DNA from 2 places in the Kingella oralis genome. Region 2 is predicted to be linked to the other one. Evidence: predicted binding sites of a transcription regulator. Region 2 holds the regulator's gene; the other holds the start of a gene.
What was found. Region 2 encodes sigma-54, which starts transcription at its own class of promoters, with help from an activator protein. Its sites were predicted from a motif close to CTGGCACGCTTCATGCTT; they were not measured.
Positions count from the first base shown of each region.

Region 1: the regulator sigma-54 is predicted to act here: its motif matches at 2,924-2,941, upstream of H3L93_RS00445 (pilin).

Region 1 is NZ_CP059569.1:80,699-85,565, reverse strand. It holds gene ligA (NAD-dependent DNA ligase LigA) at 1-1,234, opposite strand, end outside; gene H3L93_RS00450 (type IV pilin protein) at 1,443-1,952, opposite strand; gene H3L93_RS00445 (pilin) at 2,317-2,817, opposite strand; gene H3L93_RS00440 (UvrD-helicase domain-containing protein) at 3,130-4,867, opposite strand, start outside.
Region 2 is NZ_CP059569.1:628,055-632,921, reverse strand. It holds gene dnaG (DNA primase) at 1-301, shown strand, start outside; gene hpf (ribosome hibernation-promoting factor, HPF/YfiA family) at 585-878, opposite strand; gene rpoN (RNA polymerase factor sigma-54) at 961-2,322, opposite strand; gene lptB (LPS export ABC transporter ATP-binding protein) at 2,340-3,074, opposite strand; gene lptA (lipopolysaccharide transport periplasmic protein LptA) at 3,478-4,008, opposite strand; gene lptC (LPS export ABC transporter periplasmic protein LptC) at 3,989-4,564, opposite strand; gene H3L93_RS03355 (KdsC family phosphatase) at 4,561-4,867, opposite strand, start outside.

The DNA of each region.
Region 1 (4,867 bases), 550 kb from region 2:
CGTTGCGCATCGGGCGGCGTTCCAACACCACGCGCACCACTTCGGGAATCACATCCCCCGCACGGCGCACCACAACGGTATCACCCACGCGCACATCTTTGCGCGCCACTTCGTCTTGGTTGTGCAGCGTGGCGTTGGTTACGGTTACGCCGCCCACAAACACGGGTTTGAGCCGCGCCACAGGCGTGATAGACCCCGTGCGCCCCACTTGCACATCAATCGCCTCCACCGTGGTCAAGGCTTCTTCGGCGGGGAATTTGTGCGCAATCGCCCAGCGCGGCGCACGCGACACGAAGCCGAGTTGCTGCTGCTGCCGCAAATCGTTCACTTTCACCACCATGCCGTCAATTTCATAAGGCAACTGCGGGCGTTGCTGCGCCATGGTTTCATAAAAATCCAGCACTTCTTGGATATTGGCACACACGCGAATTTGCGCTTGCGGCTCGCTAAACCCCAGCCGCGCCAGCAGTTCAATCTCCTGCGCATGGTTTTCAGGCTGCCTAAACGCCGTGCTCAACCGCGCGATGCCGTAGCCAAAAAAATGCAATTTGCGCTGCGCCGTAATCGCCGAATTAAGCTGGCGCAAGCTGCCCGCCGCCGCATTGCGCGGGTTGGCAAACGGTTTTTGCCCCGCGTCTAACTGACGGGCATTGAGCGCGGCAAAATCCGCTTTCAGCATCAGCACTTCGCCGCGAACTTCAATTAAATCAGGCACTTCATCGCCGTGCAGCCTCAAGGGAATGTTGCGCACGGTTTTGATGTTTTCGGTAACATCTTCGCCCGTTGTGCCATCGCCGCGCGTGGCAGCCTGAATCAAAATACCGTTTTGATACAACAGGCTAATCGCCAAGCCGTCAAACTTGGGTTCAATAATGTATTCGGTGTGCGCCGCGCCCAAATCCTTGCACACGCGCTCGTCAAACGCGCGCATTTCGGCGTGGTCAAACGTGCCTGCTTCATCATCGCGCGGCGAAAACGCATTCGCCAGCGACAGCATCGGCACGGCATGGATTACCGTTTCAAAGCCATCCAACACCGCCCCGCCCACGCGGTTGGTGGGGCTTTCAGGCAGCCTGAATTGCGGATATTCGGTTTCCAACGCCTCCAATTCTCGGTATAGGCGGTCGTATTCGCTATCGGGCACGGTGGGCGCATCGAGCGTGTAGTATTCGTGGGCGTATTGGTTGAGCTGGGCAGTTAAGGTTTGAATTTTTTGTTGCGCTTGTTGGGGCATGATAGGCAGCCTGAAAATGGAAAAGGGGGATTTTAGGGGATTTTCAGGCTGCATCAAAAGGAAAAAGCAGATGCGGGGGCATCTGCTTTCGTGATAATTATTCAGCAGCCTGAAAATCAAGCTATGAATTTTTCGCCAATTTTATCAATTAATTCTTGATACTCGCTCCAACCATCAGTATTGATAGTAGCTTTCTAACTATTCTTATTTAATTAACCACTTTGCAATTTGGCAGATTATATTTTGCTTTCCAACCCGAAAGCGTGCCCGTTTTGGAAATAGCACAACTCCAGATACCGTCTGCATTTCTACCTAAATCAATCACCAAACCATGTATGGATGACAAGGCCGAATCGCCCACCACCAAATGCAGATTATTAAAATTATGTGCGCTATCATATTGTGGCTGCGCGATTTCAATTAAATCAGACGTGCTTTCCCATGTTTCAATGCCAAAGTATTCGCGCCGCGTGCCTGCTGCATCGGGCGTGCCATCTTCCGCTTTAACAATGGTTGGCACACCACCACTCACTATAATGGCATCAATTTGGCGTTGTACTGCCGACATTTCGCTATGAATACGCGCCATTTGCGATTGAATAATATAATCATGATAGATAGGAAACGCGAAAGCAGCCAATACGCCAATTATAGCAACCGAAACCATCAGCTCAATCAAGGTGAATCCTACCAACTTTCCTTTATATATTTTTTTCATTGCATCATCTCACATGAATTAAAAATTTATCTTATTTTTACTTTACCAAGTAAAAAACCTGTAGCAGGCTTAGAAATTATCACAACGTTGCCTACTTCATACTAACAGATTTCTTTTTTCAGTGACTCTTATTAATTATTAAATATAAACAGCTTTACTGTGTTTTATATCATTCCTTACATCTAAGAAACATCTAAGAACCATTTACTTGATTTGCACTCATAATTCAAAAATTGCAAGCATCGCTGCCAATTTCTAAAAAATCAACGATTATTTTTCTACTTTCAATAAAAATAGTTTTTTGTTATATATAAAAAGACCACACCACATATGTGGCATGGTCTTACAAAACCAAATACTAATATTAAGGAGCTGGAGCAGCAGTTAAAGTACAACCACCAGGAGTGAATTTATCTTTCCATGCACCAGCACCAGATTTATCAATTGTGCAGGTCCAAACACCATCTTTGGTACGTGTATACTTCACTTTAACACCTTTGATAGCGGTGTTGGCTTTATCACCCAAAGTAGCTTCCATGACAAAGTCAGGACCACCCAAAGGAGCAGCAGTAACAGCTGACATCAGATTAGAAGTAGGAGTACCAGCATCTTCCTTACCATTCAACAAATTCAAAGTGTCTACCGTAGCAACATCAGTAGTGGCACCACGAACTACGGTACGACCTTCAAAGAAAGCAGCATCAACGATGGTTTTACGAGCAGCCAATTCACCAGCTACACGAGTCATTTGAGATTTAGAGATGTAGTCTTGGTACATAGGCAATGCGATAGCAGCCAAAATACCCAAAATTGCGATTACGATCATCAACTCAATCAGAGTGAAACCTTTTTGCATAGTTTTCATGTTTTATCTCCAAGATAAAGTTTACAAAGAATGTGCGGCGCGTTTTTCAGGGAAGAACACTTGTTCGTGCACCGCGTTGCGAATCAAGTGTGTTGTGCTTAGGTTTTAGCATGGGTTGTGCCAGCTCGTGATTTTGTTTCAATTTATTGTTTTTGTTTTGTTTTTATTTTTATGACATTTTTGGTCAGTGGCGTTTTGGGTAATTTTGGGTGATTTTTTGCCACTTTGCTGACGGAATTTGTCAGGTTTTTAGATGTTCCTGCGTAAGTTTGCTACATCCACAAGAAGGCAGCCTGAAAATGCTCTCGCGCTCTATGCCAGCTTTTCCAGCTTGGCAAAGGCGGTATCCAGCTCTTTGATCCCGTTTGCGCCGAAGTTGATGGTGAGCCGTGCGCTGCTGCCTTTGTCTATGGCATCGATGATCACGCCTGTGCCAAATTTGGCGTGGCGGATATTTTCGCCGAGGGTGTAGCCGTGGTAATCGCGCGGGGTGTGGCTGGTTGCGTTACACTCGTTTTCAGGCTGCTTTTGGGGGTGCGCCCAATGGCTTGCGCTTGCACTTGCGGTTTTCAGGCTGCCTGTTGGTTTGGGCGGGGATAGGTGGTGCAGCAGTTCGCCGGGGATTTCGTCGATAAAGCGGGAGACGATGCTGGTTTGGGTGATGCCGTATAGCTGGCGTTGTTGTGCCATGCTTATATATAGGCGTTTTCGGGCGCGGGTGATGGCGACATACATCAGTCTGCGCTCTTCTTGCAAGCCGCCGTGTTCGGCTAGGCTCATTTCGCTGGGAAAGCGCCCTTCTTCCATGCCGCTTAGGAATACGTTGTCAAATTCCAACCCTTTGGCGGCGTGAACGGTCATCAGTTGCACGGCTTCTTGCCCTGCGCCGGCTTGGGTTTCGCCGCTTTCTAGGCTGGCGTTGCTTAAAAAGGCGAGTATGGGGAATTCTGGGCTGTCGGTGTTGTTTTCAGGCTGCGTTTCAAAGGGGCTGTCTTCGGGGCGGAAGTATTCGGCGGCGTTGATGAGTTCGTCTAGGTTTTCGGTGCGCTCGCGTTCGCTGGCTTGTTTTTGCGCTTGGTAATGCGCGTATAAGCCGCTGTCTTGTAGGATGGTTTGCAGGATTTCAGGCAGCCTGAAATGGGGGATTTGCTGTTGGAAGCTGTCTATCAGTTGCACGAAAGCGGCGATTTTGCTGGCTTTGGCGCCCATGCCACAGGCGGCTTGCCAGAGGCTGATGCCTTGTTCGGCTGCGGCAGCCTGAATGTTCTCCACGCTGCGCGTGCCGATGCCGCGCGGCGGAAAGTTAATCACGCGCAGCAGGGCGTTGTCGTCATTGGGGTTCACGGCGAGGCGCAAGTAAGCAAGGGCGTGTTTGATTTCTTGGCGTTCGTAGAAGCGCAAGCCGCCGTATATTCTATAAGGTATGGCAGCCTGAAAAAGCTGTTGCTCAATGATGCGCGATTGGGCGTTGCTGCGGTATAGGATGGCGATTTGGTCTAGCGGCGTGCCGTGGCGTTGCAGGTGGCGGCATTCTTCGGTGATGAATTGGGCTTCTTCGTAGTCGTTATAGGCGCAGAAATAGCGGATTTTGTCGCCACTTTCGGCTTCGGTGCGCAGGTTTTTGCCCAGCCGTTCGCTGTTGTTTTGGATAACGGCGTTGGCGGCGGCAAGAATGTTGCCCACGGAGCGATAGTTGCGTTCTAGCTTGATGGGGGCGGCGATGTGAAATTCGCGCATCAGGTCGGTCATGTTGCCCACATTTGCGCCGCGAAAGCGGTAGATGGATTGGTCGTCGTCGCCCACAGCAAAAATCGCGCTTTGCTCGCCCGCGATGAGTTTGAGCCATGCGTATTGCAGCTTGTTGGTGTCTTGAAATTCGTCCACCAAAATGTGGTTGAAGCGGTTTTGGTAGTGCGTGCGCAGCACTTCGTTGGCGTTGAGCACTTCGTAGCTGCGCAGCATCAGCTCGGCAAAATCCGCCACGCCTTCTTGCTGGCATTGTTTTTCGTATTCGGCGTAGCACAGAATGAGCCGTTGCAAATGCGGGTCT
Region 2 (4,867 bases):
CCACAGCTACCGCAGCCACCCCAGCATGACCGCCGCCCAAGCCATAGAACACTTCCGCGCCACCCCCTTTGCCACCACCATAGACCACATCTTCCGCCACGCCCTACAAAACCAAGAAGACCTCACCGACAGCAGCCCCGAAAAACAACAAGAGTTTCAAGACGGCATCGCCAAACTCATCACCGAGCTCAAAAACCACCAAATCAGCCAACTCAAACACCGCCTCACCCAGCCCGACATCAGCCCAGACGAACGCAAACGCCTCTCCCTGTTGATTGTGCAACTGCTGGCAATCAAGTAGGCAGAGCGATTGAGGCAGCCTGAAAACGCTAAATTGTGTTTTCAGGCTGCCTTAGGCGTAGGGTGTGTACCGCAGGTACGCACGCAGTTGAAACGCAACAAACAGCGTGCGCAGCCAAGCTGCACACCCTACAACGGATGGCAAACAACCCCATCACAAATAATGGTTTTCAGGCTGCCTCTGCTGTTTCCCCAAAGGCAGCCTGAAACGAAGTTCAGCGAAGCTAAACCCAAAAAAAGACCGAGCAAACTCACTCGCTCGGTCTTTCTCAATTCCCAAAAACTCAACGGTTTTGCGCTTTCTCTTTATATTGCAGCAACGCGCGGTCTAATTTATCCGCCATATTGTCAATCGCCGCATACATATTGTCGCCGTTTTCCGATGCCTCCACATGAAAATCCTTACCGGCCAAATGCACTTGCGCGGCGGCTTTGCTTTGCACTTTCTCCACAGAAAGCGTAATCGTTGCCGAAATCATGCCGTCGGTGTGGCGGGCGATGCGTTCTAATTTCTCGGTTACGCGCGCTTTGATGGCTTCGGTAACATCAAAATTGAGACCAGTGATTTTCAGATTCATAATGCAACTCCTTATCCAGAGTGGTTAGAAAAGGCAGCCTGAAAACGCCGCTGGGGCGTTGCCAAGCGCAAAAGAAACTCAATTATTCTCGGCGTTGTTGCACGGTGGGGATGCCCAGTTGTTCACGGTATTTGGCAACCGTGCGCCGCGCGATGTTGATGCCTTGCTGTTGCAGCAAGCGATGCAGTGAGCAATCGCTGTGGGGCTTCGTTTTGTCTTCATGTTCAACGATTTGCGCAATCACGGATTTGATGGCGTTGGCGCTGATGGCGTTGCCTGTTTCGCTGTCGTTGATGGCTGCATTTTGGCTGAAAAAATAGCGCAGCGCAAATAATCCTTGCGGGCAAGCCAGATACTTGTTGCTCACGGCGCGGGAGATGGTGGATTCGGCGAGTTCAAGATGCTTGGCGCAGTCTTTAAGCAGCATGGGCACTAAGCCTATCTCGCCAAAATAGAAGAAGTCTTGTTGATGGGCAAGGATGTATTCGGCAACGCGCAAGATGGTGCTTTTGCGCTGTTGCAGCATATCTATTTTTTGTTTTGCGCCGTTGATTTTTTCGCGCCAAATCGGGTCTAGGTTGCTTTCTTCTTGTAGGGCTTCGATGATTTCGGTGTTGATTTTGATTTGCGGCAGCGATTCTTCGTTGCTGATGGCATACCACTCGCCCTTGTCGTTCTTTTGCACGAACACATCGGGGCGAACGTATTGGGTGGGTTCTTCGCTGGCAAAGCCGTAAGAGGGATAGGGACGCAGGTTGGTGATGATTTCCAGCGCGTCGCGCAACACGGTTTCGCTGTATTCGGGCAGCAATTTGCTGAATCGGTTGAGATTTTTGGGCGTGTTTTGGGTGATTTGGTCTAGATGGCGGGTGATGATTTGCGCGGCGCAACGGCGTGCTTCGGATAGCGGCAGGCGGTCAAGCTGATAGAGCAGCGATTGGGTTAAATCGGGGGTGGCGATGCCTGCGGGGTCAAACGCGCGCAGGTGTTCCAGCGCGATTTCCATGTCGTCTTCTTCCAGCATCCATTCCAGCGGGGTGTGTTCTATGATTTCTTCTATGGATTCGGTGAGATAGCCTTTGTCGTCCAAAAAATCAATCAGAATATGCACGCGGGCGGCTTCGGATGGGGTGAGCGGGTGTTCGGCAACTTGTTTATGCAGATAGGCGTTGAGCGTTTCTTCTTGGGCGAGGTTTTCCCACGCGCTGCTGTCGTCGTCATCCAAGCTCACGCCGCGTTTGGCGATGTCTGCGGTGGTTTGGGGCGGCTCGTAGGTTTTTTCAGGCTGCTCTACGCGGTCAAGCAAAGGGTTGTCCGCCAGCCAGTCTTCCACTTCGCGCTCGATTTCAATACCCGACATTTGCAAAACGCGCAGCGATTGCTGCATGTTTTGGCTAAGCTGCTGGGTTTGCCTGAGTTTGAGTTGGATGTTGGTGCTGCTCATAGCGGTTGTTATGGTTGTCAGTAATCAAAATTTTCGCCTAGGTAAACGGCGCGGACTTGTTCGTTGTTCACCAGCTCTTCGGGTTTGCCGGTGGCAAGCACGGTGCCGTCGCTGATGATGTAGGCGCGGTCGCAGATGCGCAGGGTTTCGCGCACGTTGTGGTCGGTAATCAGCACGCCGATGCCGCGCTCTTTGAGAAATTCGATGATTTTTTGGATGTCTATCACGGCGATGGGGTCCACGCCGGCAAACGGTTCGTCCAGCAGGATAAAGCGCGGCTGCATGGCGAGCACGCGGGCGATTTCTACGCGGCGGCGTTCCCCGCCCGATAGCGCGGGCGCGGGGCTGTGGCGCAGGCGTTCAATGTTTAAATCGGCGAGTAGTTTGTTGAGCTGGGTTTCAATTTGGTGTTTATCGCGCAGGCGGATTTCTAGGATGGCGCGGATGTTTTGTTCCACCGTCATCTTGCGGAAGATGGAGGCTTCTTGCGGCAGATAGCCGATGCCTGCTTGGGCGCGTTGGTGGATGGGGCTGTGGCGCAGTTCTTCGCCGTTGAGCGTGATGCTGCCTGCATCGGCGGCAATCAGCCCGACTATCATGTAGAAGCTGGTGGTTTTGCCTGCGCCGTTGGGCCCGAGCAAGCCGATGACTTCGCCGCTTTGGATGTCTAGTGAGAAGTTTTTTACCACTTGGCGTTTTTTGAAGGCTTTTTGCAAGCCTGATACATGGAGATGGGCGGTTTTTTGGGGCATGACTTTGGCTCGGTGTGGGTTTTAGGCTGCCTTTGGGGGATGCGATGGCTGAGGCAGCCTGAAAAGAGTGTGGGACAAATAAAGAAACGATGTAGGGTGTGCGGTATCACTCACGCACCATTAAATGCAACCTTGCTAAACGGTGCGCATCCTACTGGTTAAGGCAGCCTGAAAACCGATTTGGCAAGGCTATTTTCGTTTCGCACCAACGCGCTGAATTCGTTTTCAGGCTGCCTATGCTTAGAACCTGTATTCACTATTCGCATAGGCATCTTTTATGCCCTAAAAACGCGGCTACTGCGTTAAAAATGCTCGCAAGGTGTCCAACCTTGCTGCGCTTTTTGCCTTGTATCCACGCTTTTATGTCATCAAATCTATCTATGGAAATAGTGAATATAGGTTCTTATTTTTTATCCGTTTTGGCGGTGGAGGGCTGGATAACAATATGCACGCGCGGGTTGTTTTTGCTGCCTGTGGCGTTGCCGCCCAGCACGGTATACACCTCGGTTTGCGTGTTGTAGCTGATGGCGTTGCCGGTGGCAACATCGCCGCCACGGCGCACTTTGGCGTTGCCCACCAGTTTCACGGTGTGGTTGGCGGAGGCGTATTCGGCTCTATCGCCCCAGCCTTCGGCGATGCCTTTGTTGTTGTCTAGCTCTTGGCGGAAGTAAACGGGGCTGCCTTGGGCATTCATGGTTTGGTTGCCGTTTTGGTCTTGCACCACGCGCACGGTGTTGGCGCGCATATTGAGCGTGCCTTGCGTGATGATGACGTTGCCGGTGAACACGGTTACTTGGTTTTTTTGGTCCAACGAGCCTTGGTCGGCATCAATGGAGATGGGCTGCTGGCGGTCGCTTTCTAGGGCATGGGCGTTCAGGCTGCCTAGGGCAAGCGCGGCGGCAAGGAGTGTAGTTTTAAGGGCGTTTGAGGTCATAGATTTGTGCTTTCACTTTGGATTTTAGGTTGAGCAAGCCGTTTTTGTTGTCGTAGGTTAAGCCTGTTGCCGTGCCGTGGGAGCGTCCGTATTCGTATTGCACGGGGGCATCGGTTTCGGCGATTTCGGTTTGGGTGTCCACATTCAAATAATCGGTTACGACTTTGCCTGCGGGGCGTTCGGCATCGGGGGTTTTGGTGAGCACCACGTTTTGTTCAAAAAAGACTTTTTTGCTTTCTATTTCGTAGCGCGCGGTTTGGCTGGACACGGTGTATTGCTCGTTGTTTTCGCGGTAGGTTTTGAGCGTGGGTTGTTGGAAATAAACGTTTTTTTGGTCGGGCAACTGCCATGCCAGCGGGGCGGTTAGGTCTTGATTCAGGCTGCCTGAAATGTCGTAGCGCTTGCCGTGGATTTGCGTCATGGTGTATTGCGGCTTGGCGGGGTCCAGCTTCACGGCTTCAATCACCACTTCGCTCACGCGCCCGAGCCACGCGGTTAAGCCGCCCAAAATCAGGGCAAGCGCAAGGGGAAAGACAAGGCTGCGAAATCGGTTCATTTGGTGTACTCGGCGAGCGCATCGCTCAATGTGTTTTGGGCGTGCATAATCAGGTCGGTTACTTCGCGCACCGCGCCGAAACCACCGCTTTTCCGGGTGGTGTAGAGCGCGTGTTCTTTCACATAGCTGTGGGCGTTGGCAACGGCGAACGGGAAGCCGCAGCGGGTCATCACGGGCAGGTCAATCACGTCGTCGCCCACAAAGGCGCATTGTTGCGCGGCGATTTGGGTTTGGGCGCAGAGTTGTGCGAAGGCTTGCTGTTTGTTTTCCACGCCGTGCAGATAGTGGTTGATACCGAGCTGG